DNA from 3 places in the Providencia sp. 2.29 genome. Region 3 is predicted to be linked to each of the others. Evidence: riboswitches for the same ligand, from Rfam matches in the RefSeq annotation. Region 3 holds a riboswitch; each other region holds the start of a gene.

What was found. A riboswitch is a leader RNA that binds a small molecule or an ion and turns the genes downstream of it on or off. The one in region 3 is predicted to bind thiamine pyrophosphate.
Region 1: it holds a riboswitch for thiamine pyrophosphate, as region 3 does, so the genes downstream of both, thiB (thiamine ABC transporter substrate binding subunit) here and thiC (phosphomethylpyrimidine synthase ThiC) in region 3, are expected to answer to the same signal.
Region 2: it holds a riboswitch for thiamine pyrophosphate, as region 3 does, so the genes downstream of both, thiD (bifunctional hydroxymethylpyrimidine kinase/phosphomethylpyrimidine kinase) here and thiC (phosphomethylpyrimidine synthase ThiC) in region 3, are expected to answer to the same signal.

The regions. Positions count from the first base shown of each region.
Region 1 covers NZ_CP065420.1:3,654,166-3,664,177, reverse strand. Annotated here, with positions in the region: gene rapA (RNA polymerase-associated protein RapA) at 1-1,623, opposite strand, end outside; gene I3B46_RS17265 (DNA polymerase II) at 2,004-4,355, opposite strand; gene thiQ (thiamine ABC transporter ATP-binding protein ThiQ) at 4,409-5,116, opposite strand; gene thiP (thiamine/thiamine pyrophosphate ABC transporter permease ThiP) at 5,100-6,713, opposite strand; gene thiB (thiamine ABC transporter substrate binding subunit) at 6,689-7,693, opposite strand; TPP riboswitch at 7,753-7,851, opposite strand; gene rppH (RNA pyrophosphohydrolase) at 7,965-8,498, shown strand; gene ptsP (phosphoenolpyruvate--protein phosphotransferase) at 8,503-10,012, shown strand, end outside.
Region 2 covers NZ_CP065420.1:2,126,172-2,136,183, reverse strand. Annotated here, with positions in the region: gene trhP (prephenate-dependent tRNA uridine(34) hydroxylase TrhP) at 1-1,105, shown strand, start outside; gene yegS (lipid kinase YegS) at 1,534-2,439, shown strand; gene fbaB (class I fructose-bisphosphate aldolase) at 2,486-3,535, shown strand; gene thiD (bifunctional hydroxymethylpyrimidine kinase/phosphomethylpyrimidine kinase) at 3,582-4,379, opposite strand; TPP riboswitch at 4,432-4,522, opposite strand; gene pagP (lipid IV(A) palmitoyltransferase PagP) at 4,797-5,372, shown strand; gene I3B46_RS09755 (GFA family protein) at 5,452-5,862, opposite strand; gene I3B46_RS09750 (amino acid permease) at 5,915-7,297, opposite strand; gene mgrB (PhoP/PhoQ regulator MgrB) at 7,494-7,604, opposite strand; gene I3B46_RS09740 (helix-turn-helix domain-containing protein) at 8,228-8,611, shown strand; gene yidA (sugar-phosphatase) at 8,874-9,689, shown strand; gene brnQ (branched-chain amino acid transport system II carrier protein) at 9,904-10,012, shown strand, end outside.
Region 3 covers NZ_CP065420.1:414,878-424,889, forward strand. Annotated here, with positions in the region: gene I3B46_RS01780 (thiazole synthase) at 1-590, opposite strand, end outside; gene thiS (sulfur carrier protein ThiS) at 593-793, opposite strand; gene I3B46_RS01790 (HesA/MoeB/ThiF family protein) at 781-1,539, opposite strand; gene thiE (thiamine phosphate synthase) at 1,601-2,239, opposite strand; gene thiC (phosphomethylpyrimidine synthase ThiC) at 2,223-4,172, opposite strand; TPP riboswitch at 4,373-4,484, opposite strand; gene I3B46_RS01805 (HAD family hydrolase) at 4,513-5,175, opposite strand; gene I3B46_RS01810 (ABC transporter ATP-binding protein) at 5,198-6,214, opposite strand; gene I3B46_RS01815 (ABC transporter permease) at 6,214-7,032, opposite strand; gene I3B46_RS01820 (ABC transporter permease) at 7,019-7,924, opposite strand; gene I3B46_RS01825 (alkaline phosphatase family protein) at 7,924-8,742, opposite strand; gene I3B46_RS01830 (ABC transporter substrate-binding protein) at 8,767-9,819, opposite strand.

The sequences.
Region 1 (10,012 bases), 1.3 Mb from region 3:
AAGTAGTGACAAACCTTCATGGAATACCGCGGCGCGGATCCCTTCACGTTCACGCAATACTTGCTCTAATTGCAACGCTGTGGCGGCTTTTGCACAGATCACCAAAACTTTTTCGTTACGGTTAGCCATTAGGTAGCCCATGAGCCACTCAACGCGAGGGTCAAAGTTCCACCAAGTTGCATTTTCACCTTCGAACTCTTGGTAAATTTGCTCTGGATAGAGCATCTCTTTAGCGCGCGTTTCGAGATCTTTTTTCGACCCCATAATACCTGCAACCTTGATTGCTGTTTGGTATTGGGTAGGAAGCGGCATTTTCAGCGAATGCAATTCACGACGAGGGAAGCCTTTAACACCATTACGGGTATTTCTAAATAGAAGACGGCTAGTACCATGGCGATCCATTAACATGCTGACCAACTCTTGGCGAGCCGCGTTGCCATCTTCACTGTCAACGTTAGCGGCTTTCAATAACGGCTCAATATCTTGCTCTTTGATCAGATCATTGAGTAGATTTTGTTGGTCATTGGTGAGTTTCTCACCAGTTAATAGCAGTGCGACCGCATCCGCAACAGGGCGATAGTTGGCTTGCTCATCAATAAACTCTTGATAATCATGGAAACGATTGGGATCGAGCAGGCGAAGACGTGCAAAGTGACTTTCTTGGCCCAGTTGCTCCGGCGTTGCGGTTAGCAGCAGAACAGAAGGGATATTCTCTGCCAAGGTTTCAATCACTTGATATTCACGACTAGGAGCTGCTTCACTCCATTGTAAATGGTGAGCTTCGTCGACAATCATCATATCCCAACCCGCTTCAACGAGCTGGTCGAAGCGCTGTTTGTTGCGACGTACAAAGTCTAATGAGCACAGCACCAACTGTTCTGTTTCAAATGGATTATCGCTGTCATGTTGCGCTTCACTATAACGACCATCATCAAACAGTGAAAAACGGAGGTTGAAACGACGTAACATTTCAACGAGCCATTGATGCTGCAAGCTTTCAGGCACAATGATTAACACACGTTCAACACGGCCTGCCATTAACTGTTGATGGATGATCATCCCAGCTTCAATGGTTTTACCCAGACCCACTTCATCGGCCAGTAATACGCGAGGGTGGTGGCGTTTACCTACCTCATTAGCGATATGTAGCTGATGTGGGATAAGGCTTGCGCGAATACCACGTAAACCTGTCGCTTGGTGCTTAACTTGCTCACTTTGAAATTTACGTGCGCGATAACGTAAAGCAAAGCGATCCATACGGTCAATTTGACCTGCAAATAGGCGATCTTGAGGTTTATTGAAGGTGAGTTTGCTGTCGAGAAAAACTTCTCTTAGGCTAACGCCTTGCTCTTCTGTATCAAGGCGAGTACCAATATAAGTGAGCAGGCCGTCATCTTCTGTGACGCTTTCGACCTTGAGTTGCCAGCCTTCATGGCTGGTAATGATATCACCTTCATTGAACATAACTCGGGTAATAGGTGCATCATTACGTGAATAGAGACGATTCTCACCACTGGCGGGAAAAAGTAAAGTCACCATACGGGCATCAATAGCCACAACGGCGCCTAATCCGAGTTCGCTTTCTGTATCGCTTATCCAGCGCTGACCAAGAGTAAATGGCATAGGTTTAACTCAGTTCCATAAATTTAATAGTTTATTTTTAGATTTTTTAAGACAAATTATATATTTGCCTTCACTCTGTGTTAGTAAACAAGGGCAATGTGAATATGAATTGTAGTCGCTGCCCAAAGGACAATTATTGTTAATTGTCTCGCAAACATAGTGTAGAAACGAAGTGCGAGATACCAAAGGGGCGTTATATTAATTCAAGCAAGGCTTATCGTCACCTGTTAAAAAAACAACAATACCAAAGCAATAGTGTTTCTCACTATTGTGCTATCAGGTATTTTCCCTTTTGATTCTAGCAATGAAGGTTTTCAACCAGAAGTTTGGTTGATGGTTTCCCATTTTAGCAAAAAATTGAGTAAAAATTAACCCCAATCTTAAAAGAGTAAAGTTATCTGGCCCGTTAAAATAGTATCAAAATCATCTTGTAAAAAAGGTAAAATGGCGTCGGCAATAGGCTTTATCTGCTTCAAAATATAGTGCTCATAGTCAGGCTTTGCCGTGATAATTTCTAAAGGCTCAGGCCCCGCGAGAGTGATGATATAGCTTATCCATCCCCCATTTTGATACTGTTGTGGGCGCTGTTGTTGTAAATTGTATTCATCGGCTTTGCGAGCGGCTCTTACATGAGGCGGCACATTACGTTGATAATCAGATAATTTGCGGCGTAGACGCTTACGGTAAACAAGGCGTTCATCGTATTCGCCATTACGAATCGCTTGCACATAGTCACGGATAAATTCGCGGTAGGGTTGCCGATGAAAAATACGTGTATACAGCTCTTTTTGAAACAATTGTGCTAACGGGGTCCAATCGGAGCGGATTGTCTCTAATCCCCTAAACACCATTTTATCCCCACTAAGTCCAGCATAACGCTTTTTACTGCCTGACTCGGAACCTCTAATAGTCGGCATTAAAAAACGTCGATAGTGGGTTTCGTACTCTAATTCAAGTACCCCTTCTAGCTGCCATTCATCCCGCAAATGCTGTTTCCACCAATTATTCACGTAATCACGCAGCTCGAAGCCAATTCTTTGTGCTTGCTCCTGTGTATGGGCTTCTTTCAACCAGACAAAAGTGGAGTCAGTATCCCCATAAATTACTTGATAGCCTTTGGCTTCGATTAATTGCTTGGTTATTTTCATGATCTCATGACCCCGCATGGTAATGGATGCGGTAAGACGGGGATCAAAAAAACGACATCCTTCAGCACCAAGGACGCCAGCAAAGGCATTCATAATAATTTTAAGTGCCTGAGATAATGGCGCATTACCTTCTCGTTTGGCTTTATCACGGCCTTGCCATATATGGCTGACAATATCAGGCAAACAGTGTGTTTTACGTGAAAACCAAGCTTGACGAAAACCGCGAACAGAATGTTGCTGATCAGGGTGAGCTAGCCCTTCAATCATACCGGCAGGATCAATCAAAAAAGTACGAATAATCGAAGGGTACAAACTTTTATAGTCGAGTACTAATACCGAGTCATATAAACCGGGCTGTGAATCCATCACAAAGCCCCCCGGATTATGTTGTAGCTTTTGCTCTGTCAGGTTTGGTGCCACAAACCCTAAGCGATGCAGGCGGGGAATGTATAAATGTGAAAATGCCGCCACGGAGCCACCCATACGATCTACCGCCAGCCCAGTGACAGTCGAGCGTTCTTGCAAGAAAGCCATTAAATCGGTTTTTTCAAAAATACGATGGACTAATAGGCAGTCTTGAATATTGTAGTGAGCCAACGCGGGCTTATCATGATGAAAACGGCGATTGATCTCATCCATACGGTCATAAGGGCTGTCAATGGCTTTCCCTTCACCCAGTAAATCTTGCGCAACAAACTCAAGACTGAATGAGGGAAAGTTCCATGTCGCTGCTTTGAGCGCATCTATGCCATCAATAATTAAACGACCTTCTGCCGAAGCGAAAAATACACCTTGTTTGAAGCCATGTTCACGCCACTCCAGCTTTTTCCCTTGGCGACCAAGCTGGAGTGGGATGCCATAACGTTCGGCGTGCTTTTGGAGTACATTTAAATCGAATTGGATGAGATTCCAGCCAATAATGGCATCGGGGTCATACTGTTGTAGCCATTCATTCAGTTTATCAAGCAATTGTGGGCGGCTATTCACATAAACAAGCCGATGGGTATTGTTGAGTGCAGAGCCTTGCTCTGGCCCTAACATAAAAACCACATTATCGCCGCAGCCGGATAACCCAATTGAATATAATTCACCGTATTGGCTGGTTTCTATGTCTAACGATACAGCTTTAATCAGTGGACGATAGCTATCACAAGGTTTGAGTTGGTATTCACCTTGTTGATTTTGTGAAAACCATACAGGCGCAGTGATAAAACGCTCCATAAGATAGCGCTCGCAGGGGCGAATATCCGTTTCAAGCAATTCAATACCGAGTTCTTGGCAGCGTTTATCCAGATTTTGTAATTGGCGATATTGTTGACAATAAATAGCCGCAACTTTTTCACGACGAAAATCGGATAACTCAACGGGGCGATAGGATAAGTTTGCTTGTTCATCAAGCAGAGGTTTGATCGCCGGTAGTGATGAAAGGGGAACAAAAGCGATGGCTTGTTGCAGAGGAACCGTCACTTTACGAGGGCCATTATCAGTGATAAGCCAATAGCTAACCTCAACCCCATGGCGGGTGTCTTTCCAATGACGACTTAAAATAAAGCCTTTTTCAGCAGGAGACATAAATTGAGGCATAGAGAGGCTCGCATCAATAATTAACAAGCCTACTATACGACATGGGTGGGGTTTTATACAGTATTTTTTGTTATGCCTAATAATTCAGAGGCTGAATTACTACCTGATAACAGTGTTTTGGTACAGCCGTCATACGCCACAGCACCTTCATGAATCACTAGCGTTCTTGGGGCGATTTGTAGTGCATCTTCAATATTATGCGATACCATGACCAGTGTGATATCTCGTGATTGGCAGATCTCATCAAGGAGTAATAGCATCTCATTGCGTAAGGCGGGATCGAGAGCTGAAAAAGGTTCATCCAATAAGAGGATTGGCTGCTGGCGGATCAAACAGCGAGCCAGTGCAGCCCGCTGGCGTTGCCCCCCTGATAATTGGGCGGGTAACCTATCAAGAAACTCATCGAGGCTAACTTGCGTAGCAATTAATTCAACCTGTTGTATTTGTTCTCGGCTTAACCGCAGCCCCGGATGTAACCCTAATCCAATGTTTTGTCTGACCGTTAAATGAGCAAATAGGTTATTTTCCTGAAATAACATCGAAACTGGGCGTTTGGCAGGAGGCGTGAAGGTATGATCAGCCCCTGCTAGCTGAATTGAGCCGCTTTTGGCAAATTGAAAGCCACTAATAAGGCTAAGCAGTGTACTTTTGCCCGCACCGCTAGGCCCCATTACAGCAACGCGCTCGCCTACTTTGATGGAGAAATCAAATTGCATATTCAGGTTATCATATTGATAATCAATGTTATTTAACTTTATCATAATCTTTTCCTGATATACGTTCGAGTAGGCTAAATAAAGTAAAACATAATAAAAGGAGTAACATCGCTGTTACGGCACCGTCATTTGTTCGATAAGCCCCTATTTGCTGATAAAGGTAATAAGGGAGAGTACGAAAATCTTCATTACCGAATAACGCCACGACCCCAAAGTCACCAATAGAAATAACGCAAGCAAAAGCGAGAGCTTGAGCGAGGGGCTTTTTTAACGCTTTTAATTCAATGATCCGTAATCGATTGAAGCCACCAATCGCTAGTGATTGGCAAAGAGGGTTGTAGCGTTCAGCCAGATCCCGCATTGGGTTTTCTAAGACTTTTAATGCATAAGGGATGGCAAGTAGGGCATTAGTCAATATGATTAACGCATAGGGCGATTCAGGAATACCAATCGTTTCATTAAAGAGAATAAAAAAACCAGTCGCAAGTACGATGCCAGGCATGGCTAAAATCACAAGCCCACTTAATTCCATCGCTTGCCCTAATTTTATTGCATGGCGTAAGCGTAATTCGCGGCTACTCCATAACAGCATCATGGTGAGCAAGACACACAATAGGCCAGCACATAACGCGATAAATAGCGATGTGGAAGCGGCTTGCCAAAGCGCGGATTGGTTAAGAACATCCAACAAACGGCCATTAACCCCATCAGCAATAATTGCGAGCAGGGGCGGAAGCAGCAGCAAAATAGCGGCGGTGATCACAAGGGCATCTCGTACTCGGCGAAAAATATTGTCTGCGGGATCATACCAATGATTGTGTTGGCTATGACCAATAGAAAACAAACTGTTTATTTTCTGACTGAGAAACATTAATCCAACACAGAAAAATAACTGGATGAGCGCCAAAATTGCAGCACGCCCCGGATCAAAGTCGTAATTAAGAGCTTGATAAATAGCCAGTTCAATCGTCGTTGCTGCGGGGCCACCACCAAGAGCAAGAACCGTTGCAAAGCTGGCAAAACAGAGCATGAAAATTAACGCTGCGGTAGGTAGCATCTGTCTACGCAAATATGGCCACTCTAAAATACGAAATTGTTGCCACTCATTAAGCCCGAGTTGTGCTGCAATTTGCCGCTGCTCTATTGATATACTTTCGAGCGATTGCAGCAACATACGAGTAGCAAGTGGCATATTAAAGAAAATGTGGGCAAGTAAGATCCCCTTTAGGCCATAAGGGGTGAATTGGTATTCGATACCGACCAACTGAAAGAGTGATGAGAGCCAGCCTGTTTTTCCATAAACAGATAAAATACCAAAAACAGCGACAAGGACGGGTAAAACAAGCGTCATTGCACAGAGGCGTAAAAATAGCGTTCTACCGGGGAAGCGGCGTCGATAGAGCGCTCTGGCAAGGAGAATGGCTGGCAGTACAGAGAACAGCGCTGATAAAAAGGCTTGCCAAAAAGTAAAGCCGATCACATGCCATAAGTAGCGGTCGCTAAAAATCTCACTCCATGAAGTTTCAGGCGAAAAAAGCCACAGTGCACCAAAAGCCAATAGTGCAACAGACACTAATAAACCAGAGGCCAAAGCCCCCGGTATAAGTGATAAATTAATTAACGACTGGCGGCGGATTGCCATAAACGGACCCATGACTGACGTTCTTTGGCAACTTCTTGTGCACTAAATTGCAGTGATTTTTTAGGCACAGGAAGGACGTTATAAACTTCAGGGAGTGGTGTATCAATGACAGGATACATCCAATTAGTCGTAGGGAGTGTATTTTGGAATTCAGGCGTTAACATAAATTGTAAAAACTGCTTTGCCAGCTCAGGTTGCGAGCTATTTTTCAATCTTGCTGCAACTTCCACTTGCATATAGTGCCCTTCATCAAATAAGGCAGCCGCATAATTATCTTTATTATCATTGAGTATTTGATAACCCGGCGATGAAGTGTAGCTAAGTACAAAGTCACCTTCGCCCTTGAGGAATAAGCCATAGGACTCACTCCAACCTTTTGTCACTGTTAGGGTTTTATTCGCTATTTTTTGCCACGCATCGGCAGATTTATCGCCATAGAGTTTTTCAATCCACAGCATTAAGCCTAAGCCGGGTGTGCTGGTTCGAGGGTCTTGGTAAATAATTTTCCATGGCTGCTCACTATTGAGTAGCTCATTCATGCTTTTGGGTGGGTTTTTGATTTTATCTGTGTCATAGATAAACGCAAAATAACCATAGTCATACGGGATAAAAGTTGAATTATTCCACTCAATAGGTAATTTCATTGCATCAGTATTGATCTCTGCTGGCGCAAATAACCCTGTGTTCTCGGCAGAATCTATCAAGTTATTATCTAGCCCTAACACGATGTCCGCTTTACTTTTTTTCCCTTCCATACGTAAACGATTGAGAAGAGCGACACCATCTCCTAACGAAACGAGCTTAAGTTCACAATGACATTGTTTTTCGAAATTTTTTTTAATTTGTGGCCCAGGTCCCCATTCGGCAGCAAATGAGTCATAGGTGTAAACGGTTAAAGTCGGCTTTTCTGCCCATGCTATATGGGTAATACCGAGAGCAGTAAGTGCAAAGAGTGACTGAAGGAGCGATTTTTTAAACATGTTTTTTCCTGCGTTAGAGAGAAAGCACACAGGATTTGAGAGGGCACCATAACAAATTATGTTGATGGTAGCTCAAATCCCTACGCCGGCATTGCCCGGATCAGGTTCTACGGGTTAATTCTCAGCCTAAATAATGTTTGGCACCCCGTTGAGATAGACGCTATTGTAGTGTCTTTACTCATATCTGCAAACTCTATTGATATAGGTTTACCAGTTAGGGTATGTGTGAAACAATTAGTTATCTTTCAAATTTGGTTATTGAGGTAGTCTGGTGATCGATGATGATGGCTACCGCCCGAATGTAGGAATTGTAATTTGTAATCGGCAAGGGCAGGTTTTATGGGCCCGCCGCTATGGTCAACATTCATGGCAATTTCCTCAGGGAGGAATCAACCCAGGGGAATCGCCAGAACAGGCTATGTACCGTGAATTGTTCGAAGAGGTTGGCCTACAACGTAAAGATGTTAGGTTGTTAGCTTCAACTCGCAATTGGTTGCGTTACAAATTACCCAAGCGTTTGGTGCGTTGGGACACAAAACCTGTTTGTATCGGGCAGAAACAGCGTTGGTTTTTACTACAACTTCAATGCAATGAAGCAGATATAAACGTTCAGCGCAGTAAATCGCCAGAATTTGATGGCTGGCGATGGGTCAGTTATTGGTACCCTGTGAGGCAAGTGGTCTCTTTCAAACGGGAAGTGTATCGCCGTGTTATGAAAGAATTTGCACCTGTTGTCATGTCATTACAGGAACAAAAGCCAGTACAAAGACCTGCATTCACTCATCGTAGGCGTGGAGCGAGATAATATCATGTTGACGCGTCTACGTGAGATTGTTGAAAAAGTTGCCATGGCGACAAGTTTAACCGGAGCGTTAGAAGTTTTGGTCAATGAAACTTGTCATGCCATGCAGACTGACGTTTGTTCAATTTATTTGGCAGACCACTCACGTCAATGCTATTACCTAATGGCAACCCGCGGGTTAAAAAAGCCTAGCGGTGTTGCTATTCGCCTTGGTTTTGATGAGGGAGTCGTTGGTGCGGTTGGACGCCAGTCTGAGATGTTGAATCTTGCAGATATCCGTGAACATCCCGAATTTAAATACCTTCCCCAATTAAAAGAAGAGCGATTGAAAGCCTTTTTAGGTGTCCCTATCGTATATCGTCGTCAATTACTTGGGGTGTTAGTCGTTCAACAACGTGAGCGACGTTTCTTTAGCGAAACCGAAGAATCTTTTATGGTGACGCTATCCATGCAATTAGCCGTAATATTGTCGCAAGCGCAAACCAAAGGGGTGTTTGGTCAATATAGGCAAAGCCGTATTAAAGCCATTTCAGTTTCTCAGGGAATTGTCATGGCATATGGCTGGCAAGATAGCTCACAACCATCATTCGACAGTATTTGTGAGGCGTGTGCCTTAGACCAAAATGCGGAAAAACAGCGTTTAATAACTGCGATAGAAAATGCCGCCTCAGAATGCCGCCGTATCAGCAAACGTTTTATTGCAAACTCCCAAAAAGAGAGTGCTGCGATTTTCGACCTCTACAATCATCTACTCCATGACCCTCAACTAAAAAAACGCTTATTTTCCGCAATCGAACAAGGCTCAATGGCGGAGTGGGCGGTTAAAATCGTTATTGAAGACTATGTTGAGCAGTTTTCACGCTTACGTGATCTCTACCTTCGCGAAAGAGGAGCCGATCTACGCGCGTTAGGACAGCGTTTGCTATTCCATCTGGATGACAGCTTGACTTCAATGGATCAGTGGCCTGAACGTTTTATTTTAGTGGCGGACGAATTGAGCGCGAGTTTGTTAGCTGAAATGCCATTAGAGCAACTTGCAGGTGTTATCGTGCGAGATGGCGCGACACACTCTCATTCGGCTATTTTGATACGGGCAATGGGGATCCCCGCGATAATGGGGGCGGATATTGACCCTTCATTGCTTCACAACCGCTTTTTGATCCTTGATGGTTATCGTGGTGAAATTTTCATAGAGCCTGAAAATATTGTTGCTCAGGAATATAAACAAATTATTGCAGAGGAAGATGTACTGAGTCGGCTCGCTGAAGGTGCACTTGAGCAGGAATCAGAGTTAAAAAATGGCGAGCGCGTACATATCCATCTGAATGCAGGTTTAAGCCCCCGTTATGAACAGCAGATCAATGTCGCTGTTGATGGTGTTGGGTTATACCGCACAGAACTCCCTTTTATGCTTCATAATGGCTTCCCGTCAGAGGATGAGCAGAAGCAGTTATACCAAGAGATTTTACAGTTATTTGCCGATAAGCCTGTGGTATTGAGGACATTAGACATTGGTG
Region 2 (10,012 bases), 1.7 Mb from region 3:
GTTGATCATGTCAGACCCTGGTTTGATTATGATGGTTCGCGAAGCCTTCCCTGACATGGATATTCATTTATCCGTACAAGCAAACGCAGTTAACTGGGCATCGGTAAAATTTTGGAAGCAAATGGGTCTGACTCGCGTCATTTTATCACGTGAGCTTTCACTTGAAGAAATCGCTGAAATTCGTAAACAGGTGCCTGATATTGAATTAGAGGTATTCGTTCACGGTGCACTGTGTATGGCCTACTCTGGCCGTTGCCTACTGTCAGGTTATATCAATAAACGCGACCCAAACCAAGGTACTTGCACCAACGCCTGCCGCTGGGAATATAAAGTTGAAGAAGGCAAAGAAGATGATGTGGGAAATATCGTGCATATGCATGAGCCTATCCCTGTCAAAAACATAGCGCCAACTTTAGGTGAAGGTGCCCCGACCGATAAAGTGTTTATGATCGAAGAGGCTAAACGTCCGGGTGAGTATATGACCGCCTTTGAAGACGAACATGGCACTTATATCATGAACTCCAAAGATTTACGCGCGATAGAACACGTTGAAAACTTGACTAAAATGGGTGTGCACTCCTTAAAAATTGAAGGACGCACAAAATCATTCTATTACTGTGCACGTACAGCACAAGTCTATCGCCGTGCAATTGATGATGCGGTTGCCGGTAAGCCATTCGACCCAACTCTCCTTTCGACCTTAGAAGGCTTAGCTCACCGTGGCTATACCGAAGGCTTTTTACGCCGTCACACCCATGATGCCTATCAAACCTATGAATATGGCTATTCGGTTTCTGAAACTCAGCAATTTGTGGGTGAATTTACGGGTAAACGTGTTAACGGCCTCGCAGAAGTTGACGTCAAAAATAAATTTAGTCTAGGTGATAGCTTAGAATTAATGACTCCAGCTGGAAACATTGTGTTTACCCTTGATGCGCTCCATAACCGTAAAGGGGAAGCCATTGACGTGGCACCGGGCAACGGTCATATTGTTTATCTGCCTGTTCCTGATGATGTTGATCTAAATTTTGGCCTGCTAATACGTAACCTATCAGGCACAACGACTCGCTCACCACATCAAACTGAATCATCAACTACGGCTTAATTTCGTTACGCATTAAGCTAATTGATTATAATGCTAGAATTCATTAATTTAATTGATTGAATTTCTAGCATTTTTTATTTTTCCGTTTCAAACTATCTCAGTATAAAACATCAACTTCAATTGATAATCATTCTCATAAATAGTGTTTTACCGTAAAAATGTATTTAATATCCATTTTTATGCAATAGATCACAACAATTAGCTATTCAATGTCGTATAGTCACAATCGAAAATGAAGAACTAGAAAGTCATAAAATAAGACTAGGAACCACCTCCTTGGCTGGCTCAATCTCCCTTGAGCTAGCCATTTCTTTTTTATCTCCCCTATAGAATGATTTAATCTATCAATGTGATTATTGAATTATTGTCATTTATCCCTCCGTTGTGTCTATACTGTGATCACTGTTGTTATCACTACAAGGATCAAAATGGCTATCGATAAACTTCATCGCGCACTTATCATCCTCAACGGTAAACAATCTGCCAACCCTGAGCTAAGAAAAGCCATCTACCAGCTACGTGAAGAAGGTCATACAATTTTGGTGAGGATCCCATGGGAAACCAGTGAATTACCTACTTTTATTGATGAAGCAATCCGCGAAGGTGCAGAAACAATTATCGCCGGTGGCGGCGATGGCACAATTAACGCTGTAGCCAGTGCGTTAATGCGCTTACCTGAAAAGCAACGCCCCGCGATTGGTATCTTACCGCTAGGTACAGCTAATGATTTTGCTACTGGCGCCAACATCCCTATGGATATCCATGCTGCTTTAGCATTAGCAGTAAAAGGCAAATCAGTGGCGATAGATATTGCTAGAGTCAATCATGATGCTTTTTTTATGAATATGGCCACGGGGGGGTTTGGCACTCGGATCACAACAGAAACGCCGGATGCTCTTAAGTCAGCACTGGGTGGCGCAGCTTATGTTATTAATGGCTTGTTGCGCCCTGACACACTGAAAACCGACACCTGTCGGATTGAAACAGAACATTTTCATTGGGAAGGCGAAACTCTGGTTGTTGCTATCGGTAATGGAATACAGGCGGGTGGTGGACAACAATTAACCCCCGATGCATTAATCGATGATGGTAAATTGAATTTGCTCATCATACCCGCTCGCGATGTGATACCCGCTCTACTGACCAATTTGTTCAGCAATGATAAAAATCAGCATTTAATTGAAAAAACAACTCGTTGGGTAAAAATTTCATCGCCCCATGAAATGGTATTTAATTTGGACGGAGAGCCGCTTTCTGGTGAAACTTTCACCTTTGAATTGCTACCTGAAGCGATCCACTGCCGGTTACCGCCTCAATGTGGCTTGTTATCTTAAATTTTATGATTAACATCCCCTAGACTTTTGTTAAATGGAGGAAGTCATGACTGATATCGCTAAGCTGTTAGGTTCCGAAGCTTCAACTCTTTTAGACCATCGTTGCCAAACTATCCCTCGTGAAAACCTTTATCTGCCTGGCTCAGATTTTGTTGACCGTGTGATGATCGATAATAACCGCCCCAATAGTGTACTTCGTTCAATGCAGACTTTATTTAACCATGGTCGCTTAGCTGGCACCGGTTATCTGTCTATTCTTCCCGTTGACCAAGGCGTTGAACACTCAGCCGCTGCCTCATTTGCTGCCAACCCGCTCTATTTTGACCCTAAAAATATTGTCGAATTAGCGATTGAGGCTGGTTGTAACTGCGTAGCCTCTACCTATGGTGTCTTAGCTGCCGTTTCGCGCCGCTACGCGCATAAAATTCCTTTCTTAGTCAAACTGAACCATAACGAAACCCTCAGTTACCCTACTCAATACGACCAAACCTTATATGCCAGTGTTGAACAAGCGTTTGAAATGGGTGCCGTTGCGGTCGGTGCGACTATCTATTTCGGCTCTCCTGAGTCTCGTCGCCAAATTGAAGAGATTTCTGCGGCATTTGAACGAGCACATGAACTCGGCATGGTAACCGTTCTATGGGCTTATTTACGCAATTCCGCATTTAAAAAAGATGGCGTTGATTACCACGCAAGTGCCGATTTAACGGGGCAAGCAAACCATATCGCGGCAACTATTGGTGCGGATATCGTAAAACAAAAAATGGCTGAAAATAACGGCGGCTATAAAGCGATTGGCTTTGGTCACACCGATGAGCGCGTGTATACCAAACTCACAACCGATAACCCAATCGATCTTGTTCGTTATCAATTAGCGAACTGTTATATGGGTCGTGCAGGTCTTATCAACTCAGGTGGCGCTTCTGGACAAAATGATCTGAGCGAATCAGTACGCACTGCGGTTATCAATAAACGTGCAGGCGGCATGGGGCTCATCTTAGGCCGTAAAGCCTTTAAGAAATCCATGCAAGAAGGTGTGGCATTGATCAATGCCGTACAGGATGTTTACCTCAGTAAAGACGTGACTATCGCTTAATTCGCCTCGCATATGCCCTCATACGAGGGCATTTTCAATCTATTCATTACCACCATGCATGAAAATGGTGAACCGGCCCAATCCCCGACCCCACTTCTAAGCTATCAGCTTGCTCTAACGCCGCTTGTAAATAAGCTTTTGCTTCCGGAACAGTCTGTTGCCAATCCTTAAAGCGTGGCCTTAATGCAGCGAGTGCAGCAGACAATGTACATCCCGTACCGTGTGTATGACGAGTATTCACTCTTGGTGAGGTAAAACGCCATTCACCTTCTGAAGTTATTAACCAATCAGGGCTTTCACTGTCGCTAAGATGCCCCCCTTTCATCAAAACAGCTTGGCACCCCATATCCAGTAATCGATGCCCTTGACTTAACATTTGAGATTCTGTTTTGGCAGTGTGTTCACCTAATAGCGAGGCAGCTTCAGGTAAATTCGGGGTAATCAATGATACCAATGGCAACAGCTTTCGTCTCATTGCATCAACGGCATCAGGCTGTAGTAGAGGATCGCCACTTTTGGCAATCATGACCGTATCTAAAATCACATGAGGGATGTTGTACTGCTCTAAAGCCTGAGCAACGACCGCAATCACCTTCTGATTGAACAGCATGCCAATTTTAGCACTGTCAATGCGTACGTCACTGAGTACGGATTCAAGTTGTGCTGCCACGAACGTCTCAGGGAGTTCATGAACTGATTGAACACCACGGGTATTTTGCGCCACCAACGCCGTCATGACACTCGTGCCATAAGCACCAAGAGCCGAAAAGGTTTTTAAATCTGCTTGGATCCCCGCTCCACCCGATGGGTCTGTTCCCGCGATGGTTAACGCATTGATTCTCATGAAATCTCACTCCTAAGCACAACGTAAGGAGCGGTCTTATTGGAAGGTTTATCATTGACGCTTCCGACTTCCCTACGCTGGCATTATCCAGATCAGGTAATACGGGTGCTTCTCAGTCTTTATCGACGCCCCGAGCCAAAAATACTTATAGAGTATCGCATTTTTCCTTGCTACAAACCAGCCTATCCACCACTTGCTGACGCCTGTTATTCAGGAAAAACCGAATAATATTCGCATTAGTATCTAAATAATTAAGACTATTGCCAATATTAGTAAATATCAATTAATGCTGTTATATCGCACCTAGGTAATCTAAAATAATTAATGAGCACAATCATTTCGTGAGCAGTGATATTTTTGGCTCACTACCTCAATCTACAATATCCAAAACATGCATTAACCTGAGTCGGATTTACCATGAGAGTTAACAAAAAATTGCAGCAAGTTGTAGGGGCATCAGCCTTAATGATGACCACCTTCTGCTTTGCTTCATCCCCTTCTACTGATAAGGAGTCTGAGGGGCTATGGGATAAATTTACCCGAAATGTCAGTACCACTTGGGATTCAAATCAATACGATATCTATGTTCCCGTTTTAACATGGCATAACCGCTTTACTTACGATAAAGAGAAAACCGATAGTTATAACGAAACCCCATGGGGATTTGGGCTAGGTAAATATCGCTATGATGAAGACAATGACTGGCATGCACTATATGCTATGGCATTCATGGACTCTCATAATAAAGTAGAGCCAATCGCGGGCTATGCTTATCAAAAAATGTGGATCCCTGGGGAACTAGACGGTTTTAAAATGGGTGCTGGCTTCACCTTGAGTGTAACCGCGCGTGATGATTATTATTACATCCCGCTGCCACTTCCTCTTCCATTAGTTTCTATGGAGTATGACAGATTAGCACTGCAAGCAACCTATATCCCTGGAACATATAACAACGGTAACGTGCTCTTTGCTTGGTTACGTTGGCAATGGTAATACCAACCTTTTATTAAGCACCTAAAAAAATAGCCAGTCACAACGCTCTGTCACTGGCTATTTTATTGTTTAAATGAAGTTATTCAGCAACTTTCCGATAAGTTAAATACCCGATAACGCCACCACCGCCATCTTTTGGGTGATTTACGCCATCCATCACATTGACTGTCTCGAAATCAAAAGGTGAAACACCCTCTAGGCAAGCCACATTGACCCCATACTGTTCAGGGTTTGAACGTCGTTGATGAAAGGTATAAATGCCACACATTGAGCAGAAAAAGTGGGCGGCTTGGCGTGTATTGAAACGATACTCCGTCAATTTATCTTTGCCTTCGATAATTTCAATACCTGATAACGGAGCAGAGACCGCAATTGCTCCCCTCATACGACAGTAGGAGCAATTGCATCTTCTTGCGGTATTCAATCCATCGGATAGTGTGACTTTGAATTTAACGCTGCCACAGTGGCACTGAGCAAACCGTGTATCCATAGTGTCTCCTATCAATGTATTGAATAATTACACTAATTGATATGAGTGCTAATTAATTAGCTGTCGATGCCTTCTTTTTCGCCATTCCTTGTTTTTTCGCACCTGAGAATTGATAGCCAATCCACAGGACGCCTATCCATAATGGCATAATCAGTACAGAAATTCTCAAACTCTCCATCATCAAAATCACAATCAAGATCAATGCCAAGAAAGCGAGACACAAGTAGTTGCCGAACGGATACCAGATACTTTTAAACTTAGTTTCAATACCTTGCTTGTTCATTTGCGCTCTAAACTTTAAGTTAGAAATACAAATCATAATCCAGTTAATGACTAGCGTTGTCACAACTAATGACATTAAAAATACAAAGGCTTTCCCTTCCATCACAAAATTGATCAAGATACCTACCGAAGTCACAATACCTGAAACAATTAATGCCATAATAGGTACACCACCTTTATTGACTTTCGCCAGAAACTTAGGTGCATTATCTTGTTGAGCAAGGCCAAATAGCATACGGCTGGTACAGTATACGCCGCTGTTATAAACGGACAGCGCCGCTATCAACATAACCACATTTAATGCGTTGGCGACCAGAGCATCACCTAAATTATGGAAGATGATATAGAATGGGCTTGTATCGTTATCTAATTTAACCCATGGGTACAACAGCAATAAAATTAATATCGAGCCTATATAGAAAATCAAGATACGATAAACAACTTGGTTAATCGCTTTAGGAATGCTTTGTTCAGGTTTTTCAGCTTCTGCGGCGGTGATCCCGACTAACTCTAAGCCACCAAATGAAAACATAATAATAGCAAGAGCCATTAATAAACCAAGAAAATCGTTAGCAAAGAAGCCGCCATATTCCCATAGGTTAGACAGCCCAGATTCTGAACCACCTCGCCCACTAAACAGTAAATAACAACCAAAGAGGATCATCGCAACAATTGCAACCACCTTGATTAAGGCAAACCAGAACTCAGTTTCACCATAAGCGCGCACATTAATAAAGTTGACCGCATTTACAACGATAAAAAAGACGATGGCAGAAACCCAAATCGGTAAATCAGGCCACCACCCTTGCATATATTTCCCCGCGGCAGTCAGTTCCGTCATCCCAACGAGGATAAACATAAACCAATAATTCCATCCGGAGAGGAAGCCTGCAAAGCCTCCCCAATACTTAAATGCGAAGTGGCTAAATGAACCTGCAACAGGCTCTTGAACGATCATTTCCCCTAACTGGCGCATGATCAGAAAAGCAATAACCCCACATAATGCATACCCTAACAATACCGAAGGGCCTGCCATTTTGATGGTTGTTGCTATTCCAAGAAACAGCCCTGTGCCAACGGCACCTCCCAAAGCAATCAATTGGATATGCCTATTCTTTAATCCACGCTTTAGCGTTTGCTGCTCTTGCGCCATAACTTTACCCTTATCATCCTATGTACTTGCTTGTTATCTCTATTGATTGAGCTAAGCATACAAGTTTATTTGAATTTTATTATTAACACTACTGAAACACATACTCTGCCCTATCTTGAGCCTTTATCATATTAAATATTGATGTTATCTGATAAAGATGCGCAAGACGCACAGTATGGCGTATTAAAGGATAAAATCAAAACGGTAACAAGTCAGTTATTTGACATATTCCAAATATAAAATTTTCACCACCTTGGTCGCAAAGGCTATCCATGGCTAAAAGATATAAAAAAATACAGGTTATCACGATGCATACACCGATGATCAATTTGTATTTCAACAATACTCTCCCTTAAAAAAACAGCATCATAATTATTAATTATCAATAAATTACGGTAAAGCTAAGATAAACAGAATGATACTATTGGCGAATAGACTATGTTTTGATGCCAAATGTTACCTCAGCCATCAGAATAAAATTTGAGGAAAATAAGCAGTTCATGTCAATTTTCGTCTTTATGCTTATTTTTCCTACTCATTGCCAAAAATTGTGTTTAATTGGCTTTTTTTTCATCAATTTAATCGTAATACCGCACAAGCGGCCTTTGTCATGATCAAATGAAGTTGTGTATACTTCAGCTACCTTATTTAGCCCATTAGCTATTCGTGTTTATTTTTTAGCCTTACCAATAAATACTTAGCTAATCTCTAAATAAATGAAGCTGGGTAGATACGTTTATGCGAGATCGCTGTACCATGCTAAAAGGGGTATAAACTCGCCCTATGGGGTTCGGATGCAATCTGTTTTACTATTGTTTTCTATTACGTGATTGAGGAATAATGCTTTCGTTGACTCAATTCGACAAAACAGATGTATTTTGAACAAAAATCTAACACCAAAAGGTCAACGACCTCAGTAATTGAATCGAGATGCCACAAGACAACCACTTAGCACTTGTTGATGCTCTAAGCAAATGGATCGAAGAACATTTAGGTCGTGTTATCCATTTGGAAGAGCTTGCCGCCTACTCAGGCTACTCCCTCTGGCATATGCAGAAAATCTTTAAGGAAGTCACAGGGATTTCATTAGGTAAATATATTCGCCAACGTCGACTGGCGGGTGCAGTCAACCTATTAAGAAATAGCGATCAGTCTATTTTTGATATCGCCTTAGACTTTGGATTTGGCTCACAATCACATTTTACCTATATGTTTAGGAAGGAATACGGCATTACACCGTTTGATTTCAGACAAAATGTTGATATTGATTTAGATGTAAAGGAGCCACTGCATTTAACCTATAACGGTGAGTGAAGATGCCTTATTTGCGTTGAGGCCCCTCCCCCTACATCACCCAATGCCATAAGCCATTGTCACTTATGCCGTTTTATTTTCTAACTCAGTTAGGTTATCAATAAGCGGCAAAAATCATTTACTTAATCATTTTAAGATCGTGGCGAACGATAAAATGGCTCATGTTGCACCGGTTTCTCGTTATTGCTCTTTTTTAGCTAATTTACATTTTGTGTAAATAGAGTAAGGTATTTCAATAAAACATCATTAACCGGAGGCGTTGATGTCTATCAAACTGGTAGCGATTGATTTAGATGGCACTTTACTCAACTCTCAACACCAAATCACCCCTGCTGTTAAAGAGGCGGTTATTCAGGCAAAAAATAAAGGTGTCCGTGTCGTACTTGCATCTGGGCGGCCATTTTCTGGGATCTTCCCCTACCTTCAAGAACTTGGGCTAGATAATGCATCAGATTATTGCATCAGCAATAATGGTAGTGTGATACATCAAGCCAATGATGGTACCCATTTAATTGAAAACCTTCTCGATTTTGAGGATTACCAATATTTTGTTTCTCTCGCTAACGATGTTGGTGTGCATATGCATGCACTTGCACAAAACACCATGTTCACCGCCAACCGTCACATTAGCCATTACACCGTCCATGATGCTTATTTGACAAATACTCCACTCGTATATTGTCCAGCAAACGAAATGGATCCCAGTCTCAAATTTACTAAAGTGATGATGATAGACCAGCCTGAAAAGCTGAGCGTTGGGATCAGTTATATTCCTGAAGATACTTTTGAAAGTTATTCTCTCATAAAAACCAGTCCTTACTTTTTAGAAATCTCCAGTAAAACGGCAAGTAAAGGCGCAGCACTACAGCTAATTTGTGAAAAACTCGGCATTACACCTGATAAAGTCATGAGTATTGGCGATCAAAATAATGATATACAAATGCTGCAATACGCCAAATTTCCCGTCGCTATGGGAAATGCTATCGATAACGTTCGTGATATTGCAAAATTTGTCACTGCCACCAATAACGAAGACGGTGTCGCCGTTGCGCTAAATAAATTTATTAACCAACAATAATCTTTTTGGCAGTGATATTCACTGCCAATTAATCATATCTTACAGAATCAGACTACTTGTTTACCCATTCCCTTCCCTATTTCCCTACATCCAAAAGCCAAATGGATGACTAAAACCTTACTTAGCTTTCTAAATTTGATACTATCTGCCCCCTTAAAAATACTGTAATACTAAAATATTCATTGCAAAATATACATTACAAACAGGTAGTAACATGTTTTCGACTAAAGATATGGTAATTCTTGGGATGATGGTCTTCGCGCTATTTTTAGGCGCAGGAAACATTATTTTCCCTCCTATGGCAGGCTACCAATCGGGTACAG
Region 3 (10,012 bases):
CCCATTTCAATCGCTTCGATCGCATGGCTAGGTGCGCCAATCCCAGCATCAACCACTACGGGGATCGTCGATTGCTCAATAATGATCCGTAACATCTCTTTGGTGACTAAACCTTTATTGGTGCCAATCGGTGCACCAAGTGGCATTACGGCTGCACAACCGACTTCTTCGAGACGACGACACAGCACAGGGTCAGCACTGCAATAAGGCAGTACCACAAACCCTTCTTTTACGAGTTGTTCGGCAGCAATTAAGGTTTCGACGGGGTCGGGTAAGAGATATTTCACATCGGGGTGAATTTCTAGTTTAACCCAATGAGTTCCCAACGCTTCACGGGCAAGGCGTGCGGCAAAAATAGCTTCTTGGGCATTTTTCGCACCAGAAGTATTAGGGAGCAGTCTTACCCCAATCTCTTGCAAAGGCTTTAAAATGCCATCGTCATTGCCACGTAAATCTATACGTTTCATCGCCATGGTAACAAGCTGACTGCCTGATGCAGTGATTGCGTTTTGCATCAATGTTGGATTGGCAAATTTTCCTGTGCCAGTAAAGAGGCGTGACTGAAAAGTCACATCGGCAATTTTTAACATGATTAGCCTCCAGCGATAGCTTGAAACAATAAGATATTGTCTTGGTCATTCACGAGGTGTGAATCCCATTGATGACGAGGAATGATCACTTGGTTGATGGCCAAAGCCGTGCCGACCGTACTGCGCTCTAGAGAAGCGAGTAATTGAGACACGGTTAATGGCGCATCAAACTCCATTGGCTGGTCGTTAATTATAAGGCGCATGTTTCTTCTCGGCAGATTGGACATTGAATGGACGGTGTCAGTTGCAAGGTATTCCATTGCTGCTGTTTACCATCAAATAAACGCAATTTACCGCTTAGCGAGGAAGGCAATCCGACTAATAATTTGATGGCCTCTAAGGCTTGCAATGTGCCTATGACCCCCACGACAGGGCCAAGTACACCAGCGGTACGGCAGTTACGCTGAGGCTCCGTCTGGTCAGGGTATAAACATGCGTAACAGCCGTGATTAAAGGGTGGCTCAAGCACCATAAGCTGCCCACCAAACCCCACGGCACTGCCACTAACCAATGTTTTATTTGCCATGACACAGGCCGCATTAACGGCATGGCGAGTGGCCATGTTATCGCAACAATCGAGAACTAAATCGACTTGCTCAACCAAGGGAAGCAATGTGTGAATATCTAACTTTTGTTGTAAGACATGGGTATGGATCAGTGGATTAAGATCTTGTAGTCGTTTTGCGGCAAGTTTGGCTTTAGATTGAGGAATGTCCTCAGTGCCATATAAAACTTGCCGCTGTAGATTAGAAAGGTGTAGCTCGTCGTGATCCGCAAGCCATAACTCACCGACGCCAGCGGCTGCTAAATAAAGTGATGCCGGTGCGCCTAAACCACCAAGGCCAACAATCAGTACCTTACTCGTTTTAAGTTTGCCTTGTCCTTCAGGGCCGATATCTTCAAGCAGTAGCTGGCGGCTATAACGCATAAATTCATGATCATTTAACATGATGAACTCCTCGAATTAACCCGCCATCACGAGAGCGTGTGGGCGGGTTTGATTCAGGTAATCAGTGATTTTCTACGAGGCGTAAAAGGGTTTTTGTTGCCTCTAGCCAATCATCTGCTTTGGTAATTGCACTCACTAAGGCGACACTTCCAACACCGGTTGCGAGCACTGCTGGCACTCTATCGATAGAGATACCGCCAATCGCGACCGTGGGGTAATCGGGAGTCGCTTCTACCATGGTTTTGAGTGTCTCCAATCCTTGAGGTGCTGAGGGCATTTTCTTGGTTTCTGTTGGGAAAATATGCCCCATCGCAATATAAGAAGGGCGCACGGATTTAGCGATAGCAAGCTCATGTTGATCATGAGTTGAGATGCCTAAACGTAGCCCAGCTTGATGAATAGCCAATAGGTCGGTGGTTTCCAGATCTTCTTGCCCAAGATGAACACCATAGGCACCGAGCTCGATAGCTAAGCGCCAATAGTCATTGATAAATAGCCGCGCATGATGCTTTTCACCGAGAGCAATCGCTCGTTGGATATCATCACGCACTTCATCATCATGCTTATCTTTAATACGTAGCTGGATAGTCGTTACGCCTGCATTAAGCAAGCGTTCAATCCATTCTACAGAGTCGACCACAGGATAAAGCCCCAATCGTTGCTCAGTGGGAGCAAAGGGAGTGCTAGGCAATTTTTTCATCGGACACGACCTCGGCACTGTGATACAACTCGCTGCCATGAGCGCGGAAAGCTTCGGACATTTGCTCCATGCCAGCTTCCTTTTGCGCCGCATAATCACGGACTTCTTGTGAAATTTTCATTGAGCAGAATTTAGGACCACACATAGAGCAGAAATGGGCAACTTTCCCTGACGCTTGTGGCAGGGTTTCATCGTGATAAGCACGTGCGGTATCTGGGTCGAGAGCTAGGTTAAATTGATCTTCCCAGCGGAACTCAAAACGCGCTTTAGACATAGCATTATCACGAATTTGTGCTCCGGGATGCCCTTTCGCGAGGTCGGCAGCATGAGCCGCAATTTTATAGGTGATTAGCCCTTGTTTAACATCCTCTTTATTTGGTAAGCCCAAATGCTCTTTTGGGGTGACATAACAGAGCATTGCACAGCCAAACCAGCCGATCATGGCTGCCCCAATACCTGATGTAAAATGGTCATAACCGGGAGCGATATCGGTAGTTAGTGGGCCGAGGGTATAAAATGGCGCTTCATGACAATGTTCAAGCTCTTCCGTCATGTTGCGGTGGATCATCTGCATTGGCACATGTCCTGGGCCTTCAATCATCACTTGCACGTCATATTCCCAAGCAATTTTTGTAAGCTCACCAAGGGTATGCAGTTCAGCAAATTGGGCTTCATCGTTAGCATCTTGAATTGACCCTGGGCGTAAACCATCACCTAATGACAGTGATACATCATAGGCTGCACAAATCTCACAAATTTCACGGAAATTTTCATATAAGAAGTTTTCTTGGTGATGAGAGAGGCACCATTTCGCCATGATCGAGCCACCACGGGAGACAATACCGGTTAAACGTTTCGCCGTCATAGGGACATAGCGCAGGAGCACACCTGCATGGATAGTAAAGTAATCGACCCCTTGTTCGGCCTGTTCAAGCAGTGTATCGCGGAACATTTCCCACGTGAGATTTTCGGCAACCCCATTAACCTTTTCGAGTGCTTGATAAATAGGCACAGTACCAATTGGCACTGGACTGTTACGTAGGATCCACTCACGAGTTTCATGAATATAACGACCAGTAGACAGATCCATAACGGTATCGGCTCCCCAGCGGGTAGACCAAATCAGTTTTTCAACCTCTTCTTCAATGGAAGAAGTCACCGATGAGTTACCGATATTGGCGTTCACTTTCACTAGGAAGTTGCGACCAATAATCATTGGCTCAGATTCAGGGTGATTGATATTGGCTGGGATGATGGCACGGCCCGCGGCAACTTCTTGGCGGACAAATTCCGGCGTGATGTTTTCAGGCAGATTTGCACCAAATGATTGTCCGGGGTGCTGCTGTCTTAAAACGTCACCACGAATACGTTCACGTCCCATATTTTCGCGAATGGCGATAAATTCCATTTCAGGGGTAATAATACCTTGGCGTGCATAATGAAGCTGTGTTACACAGCGACCCTTCATCGCTTTCAATGGGTGGGGGCGATGATTAAATCGTAAGTGATCGAGACCCGCGTCGGCAAGTCGCTGCTGCGTAAAATCTGAGCTGAGGGTATCAACCGGAACAGTATCATTACGCTCGCGGATCCAACCTTCACGGATCTTTTTTAATCCTTTATGAACATTTAATTCTGCGGCTGGGTCGCCATAGGGGCCTGAAGTATCATAAACAGGAACAGGCTCATTATCTTCAAATTGAGGATTATCTTTATCGCCGCCAATGAGGGTTGGTGAGAGCTGGATTTCTCGTATTGGCACTTGGATATCGTCTCTTGAACCTGTTAGGTAGATACGTTTTGAATTAGGGAAGGATACGCCAGAAACCGTATTGATAAAGTTTTCGGCCGCATCACGTTGTGCTTTGCGCGTTCTTGCAGGCGCCGCTTTAGGAGAAAGATCGCTTGTAGGGATAATATTATTTTGGGACATAGCAATTTCCTGACATTGTCACGAGCGATTACGCGTATATGGGCGTAGCACTCAGGTTTATCGTAAGAAAGTTGCTTGTCTGGAGTTCGGATGGAGTAATGGTATGGCGTTGCGTGTTCATTTTGTTAGCTGACGTTTGCTGTGTTGCGTATGAGTTGTCAGCCTAAATATGCAAAAGCAAATAACCAAAATTGTTACGCTGAATGATTACTCTTGTTCCCTTCGCAGGTATTAACCCGATCAGGTTCCGCGGATCCCGAATTAACGGTCTCAGCCCGTAGCTTTCGCCACTAGGCACTCCGACAAGATGGACCTAGTATAAGAGGTGCAAAAAAAATATTCAAACTTCCCAGTGATATTGTGTCCAATGTTGTTCGGTGGCGACTTGGCAAAGACGCGCGTCACCATTTACGATAAACACCTCATCGGCAAATTGGCACATGGGCAGATCATTGGCGGAATCGGTATAGAAATAAATATAGGCATCGGTAATTGGCTGGTGGCTGATCCACTGAAGCAGGCGTTTGACTTTGCCTGCTTTAAAAGTCGCAATGCCTTCTATTTCGGTGCTGTAACCGCCATTTTTCTGCTTGATGTCGATTCCCATCACGACATCAGCAGCGAATCGTTCGGCTATCTTTTTCACAATAAAAGAAACGGTTGCAGAGATCACAATGATCGGGATCCCTTGCTTTCGATACTGCTCGATTGTGCGGATCCCTTCGGGATATATACGTGGCACGATCATGCTCTCAACAAAATCATCTAACCAGAGATCAACTTGCTCGATGCTGAACCCAGATAGCGATTGCAGGCTAAAACGCAGGTAAGTCGCCATATCTAGGGAGCCTGAGTTATATTGTGCCATCATTTGTTTGTCGGCTTCGACAAAACGCGGGTCGGTGATAATTTGCTTATCCCACAGGTATTGTGTCCACAGTACGCTGCTATCCCCCTGAATTAGGGTGTCATCTAAATCAAAAACCGCCAATTTGTTTTGCATTGTGCCTCTTTTATCTCGTTTGCTAACGTAGTGCGCGAATTTCGTTCTTATTAAACATTAACTCAAGGCGTGTACCGGGTTCAAATAGTCTTTCAGATGAGCGATTTAACAAATCAACCGTCATATTGCCTGCCGCGGTATTGACGGAATAACGAATAATATTACCTAACAGTTGATGATCTAAAATAATCGCATCGACGGGCTGTGAAATATGCTCACCGTAATGTCGCCCTGCTTCTTTAACATAGATGGATTCTGGGCGAATAGCGAGCGTACCTTGCAAATTAAGCCCGAGTAGCGCATTGGCTTTGTCAGCCTCCACAAGGTTGTAATTGCCCATAAAACGCGCCACAAACTCATTGGCTGGTTGCGTGTAGATATTCTCAGCTGTATCGTTCTGGATAATCGCCCCTTTATTCATTAAAAAGATGCGATCAGACATGATCATGGCTTCATCTTGATCATGAGTAACAAAAATGGTCGTCAATTTTAACTCACGTTGGATATGACGGATCTGTTGGCGCAGATGTTTACGAATACGCGCATCTAATGCCGAAAGTGGCTCATCCAATAGCAATATTTGGGGCTTCATCACCAATGCACGAGCAAGGGCGACACGTTGCCGCTGTCCACCCGAAAGCTGGTGAGGAAATTGCTGCTCTTTACCTTGCAACTCAACCATTTCAATAACGTCTGCAACCGCTTTATTGCGCTCAGTGCTGTTGACTTTACGCATTTTTAGGCCGAAGGCGATATTGTCTTCAACTGTCATATTCGGGAATAACGCATAACTTTGAAAGACCATGCCAACGCCTCGCTGCTGGGCTGCTTGGTGCGTGATGTTTTGGCGATTGATATACAGGTCACCATTATCAGGTTGTTCGAGTCCGGCAATACAACGCAATAAGGTCGATTTTCCACAGCCGCTAGGCCCTAACAGGGTAATAAATTCGCCTTTTTCTATTGTGAATTGAATATTAGAGAACACCTGATTTTGACCAAATGATTTACTCAAATTTTCAGCAATAACATAACTCATTATTCATCTCCCGAACGGCTCATCCGCGTGGCGAGCCATGTGAGTAACAAGGTAAATAAGAAATAAGACATCACCAACGCAGAGGTAAAGTGACCGCTGGTTTGACGCATATTAAATAAGTAGATTTGCAATGTTTCATAACGTGTTCCCACCAAAATGTTGGCAAACACAAACTCACCCATCAAAAATGAAAATGAGATCAGTAATGAGACTAGTAATCCTTTGCGAATATTCGGTAATACTATTAATAAGAAAGCCTTAAAGGTACTTGCTCCGAGTAAATGCGCGGCATCCATTAAGTCATGTAAATTAATGCCTTGGAAGCTATTAGCGAGTGCACGGTACATGAAAGGTAGGGTGATAGTGAAATAAGTACCAATTAATATCCATGGCGTACCAACCAGCATAAATGGCTCATCAGCAAATATTTGTAATAGACCCACCGATGACACCACAGGGGGAATAGCAAAAGGCAGGATGATCAGTAAATCCATCAGCCCCTTTAATTTCGGGAAGCGGTAAAACACGGCAAATGCCATTGGTAAAATGATTAGTGTGCTAACCAACAAAGTACTAAAACAGATGAGCAGCGACCGCCCAAAAGCATACAGAAATCGAGGGTCTTGCCATAACTGTAAATACCATTTTATCGATAAGGCATCCGGTAAAACGGTCGCTCCCCATTGTGTAGAAATTGAATAAATAAAAGTGGCAACAATAGGTAGAGCTAATAACAAAACAACGCTAATAAGAATGAATTTATGTAGCCAAAGGCCGGAAGAGCCATTTGGCTTGGCGGTAAGATTATGACTTGGCATGATAACTCCGTTTTAATAGCCAATGATGGATGGCAGTGATAAATCCAAGAATAGCAATTAGTAAAACGGATAATGCTGCTGCTAAATTAGGCTCTAAATAAAGGTCGCCGGAGACTAAGCTGGCAATACGGATGGTCACTAGATTGTAATTGCCACTCATCAGGGCGTAAGTGCTCGCGTAAGCCCCAACGGCATTAGCAACTAAAATAATAAAAGTACCAAGTAATGCGGGAGCGAGTACGGGGATAGCAACGTTGCGCCAATAAGATAATTTACTGGCTCCCATGGTTTTAGCCGCATCTTCCCACTCCGGTTTCAACGCATCAAAGGCAGGATAAAGCAATAAAATACCCAGAGGAATTTGAAAGTAGATATACAGCAGCATTAACCCACTTGCGCTATAAATATCGAAATCCTCAATAATTCCCCAAGATTTCAATTGCAGGGTAATTGCGCCATTGACCCCAAGTATGATGATAAAAGCAAAGGCAAGGGGAACACCGCTAAAGTTACTCGCCATTGTGGTGAAGGAAATCATCATACTGCGTACTCTGCCTTGCATTTTATAGATGGAAAATGCCGTTAATGCAGAAATGAATAGCCCGATGACACTACAGACAATCGATAACCAGAGGGTGTTCTCAAAGGCTTGCAGATAAAAATCGTTGGTGAAAATATCAAGGTAGTTGTCGACTGACCAAGCTTCTTCATAAATAAAGCTATTGATAAATACCCAAATCATAGGGGCGATTTGAAACAAGCAAAACAATGTAATAAATGGCAGTGTTAATAAGGCTGATCCCCAATGAAAACGTGATAAGTGTTTCTTTAACATTGCGGCTTTCCCTTGTTGGTGGTTTGCTTGTTCACAAGGTACGCTAACGTCGGCCATTAATTATCTCCTACCAATAATGTGTGACAGACTGTTTTATCGCCATATTCAATTCCGAGTAAGGCGCAAACCGTGCCACAAATCGCAGTTTGCTTCACCATACACTGTTCTTGATGTGAAAATTGCTCGCCAATAACAAACAGAGGAACAGTGCGCTCTTCAGGTAATATACCGCCATGGCTATGATCACTGTTCATGCCATGATCACTCGTGACAATAATTTGATAGCCTTGCTCAATCCATTGAGGTAAGTAATTTGACAAAATAGTGTCGGCTTGACGCGCCGCGTTACGATATTGTGAGGAATCAAACCCAAACTTATGGCCTGTATCATCAATATTCATCGGATGGATCAGTAAAAAATCAGGCGAGTATTGAGTGCGTAGGTATTCCGCATCCATAAATAGGTGGCTGTCTGGATAATGGTCTGCTTGGTAAAAACAACCATGCTGGATAGCGAGTTGCTTATCATTGGTAAAACGGTCTCGAGTCGCAACAAAAGGTGCTCGGTTATATAGCTCGCTGACCCAATAATAAGCCGCGGCTGCCGTTGTTTTACCCGCATTCTTGGCTAAAGAAAAAATACTATCGAAGTGGGAGAGACGCACGACGTCATTGTTAACGATACCGCTATCGACAGGGGAAACTCCCGCCAAAATACATTCGTATAAAGGGCGTGACATAGAGGGTAGCTCACACTCCACTTTATAGAGCGTTGCTCGATCAGCTTCGATCAGTCCATTGAGGTAGCCCATACAATCATGGGCTACTGGGTAACTCAAGCCATCGAGAACAACAAGGATCACTTTATCAGACATGAGATATTTTCTTCCTAAGTGACATTACTGCTGGTGGATTAACACTTGCTGTTGCCACATTTTGGGGAGTTTGCGAGACGACTTTTCCCAGCCATCCGCATCGTTAATTGGGCGAACATTTTTGTACTGCTCATCCGGTAACAATTTGGCTTTAATCTCTTCGGGGAGGGTGAGGTATTCAGCACGAATTGGGCGGGCGTAGCCTTCAGCTAGGTTAATTTGCCCCTGATCGCTAAAAATAAATTCACGTGCTAACTTCGCGGCATTTGGATTTTTGGCATATTTATTAATGATAGTGGTATAGCCTGAGATAACTGAACCATCAGAAGGAATGACAACGGTAAAGCGCTCACGATTGATCTGATCACGATAATTCAGCGCATTGAAATCCCAAAGAATACCGACGGCAACTTCGCCTTTTTCAATATTTGCAACGGTTGGATCATTCACGGAAAGACGTTTTTGCTTGGCAAGTTCAGCAAAAAACGCAATAGCGGGCTGTAAGTTATTTTCATCACCACCGCGCGCATAGGCCGCTGCTAATACTGCATTGTTAGCTTGAGCTGCGATACCAACATCACCAACAGTGACTTTATATTTACCTTTTAGCAAATCATCCCAGCTTTTTGGTGCATCTTTAACTAACTCATTATTGATCATGAAAGCAATGGTGCCCGTATAAGCCAGTGCCCAATGGCCTTCTTTATCTTTTGCCCAATCAGGGATTTGTGACCATGTGGTTGGTTTATAAGGTTGGGTAACGCCTTTCTGTACGGCAACAGGGCCAAAGGAGGCGCCGACATCGCCAATATCTGCGGTAGCATTATTTTTTTCAGCGGCAAACTTAGCAATCTCTTGCGCTGAACTCATATCCGTATCTTGGTGCTTTAATCCATAGGTTTTTTCGAGATCTTGCCAAGTTCCTTTCCAGTTAGCCCAAGTATCTGGCATTCCAACACTGTATACTTGACCTTCTTTTTTAGCGGCTTCAATCAAGGCGGTTAAATCGTTATCGGCTGCTAAAGCAGCACTTGACGCGGTTAATGAAAGTAAAACTGCGGGTACAATCGTTTTCATTTTATCTCTCACTGTATAGAGGAGTTATATTGGTTAGTTAGTATGCTAATTTTCCAAGGTGACAGTGAGTTGACGGTTTTGTGACACTTTTTCGATGTTTTAGGGAAAAAACTGTCTAAAAAGTGTCAAAAACACTAACTAAAAATGATTAAGTACAACGACTAGATTACATTTTGTGAAAAAAGCGTATCTT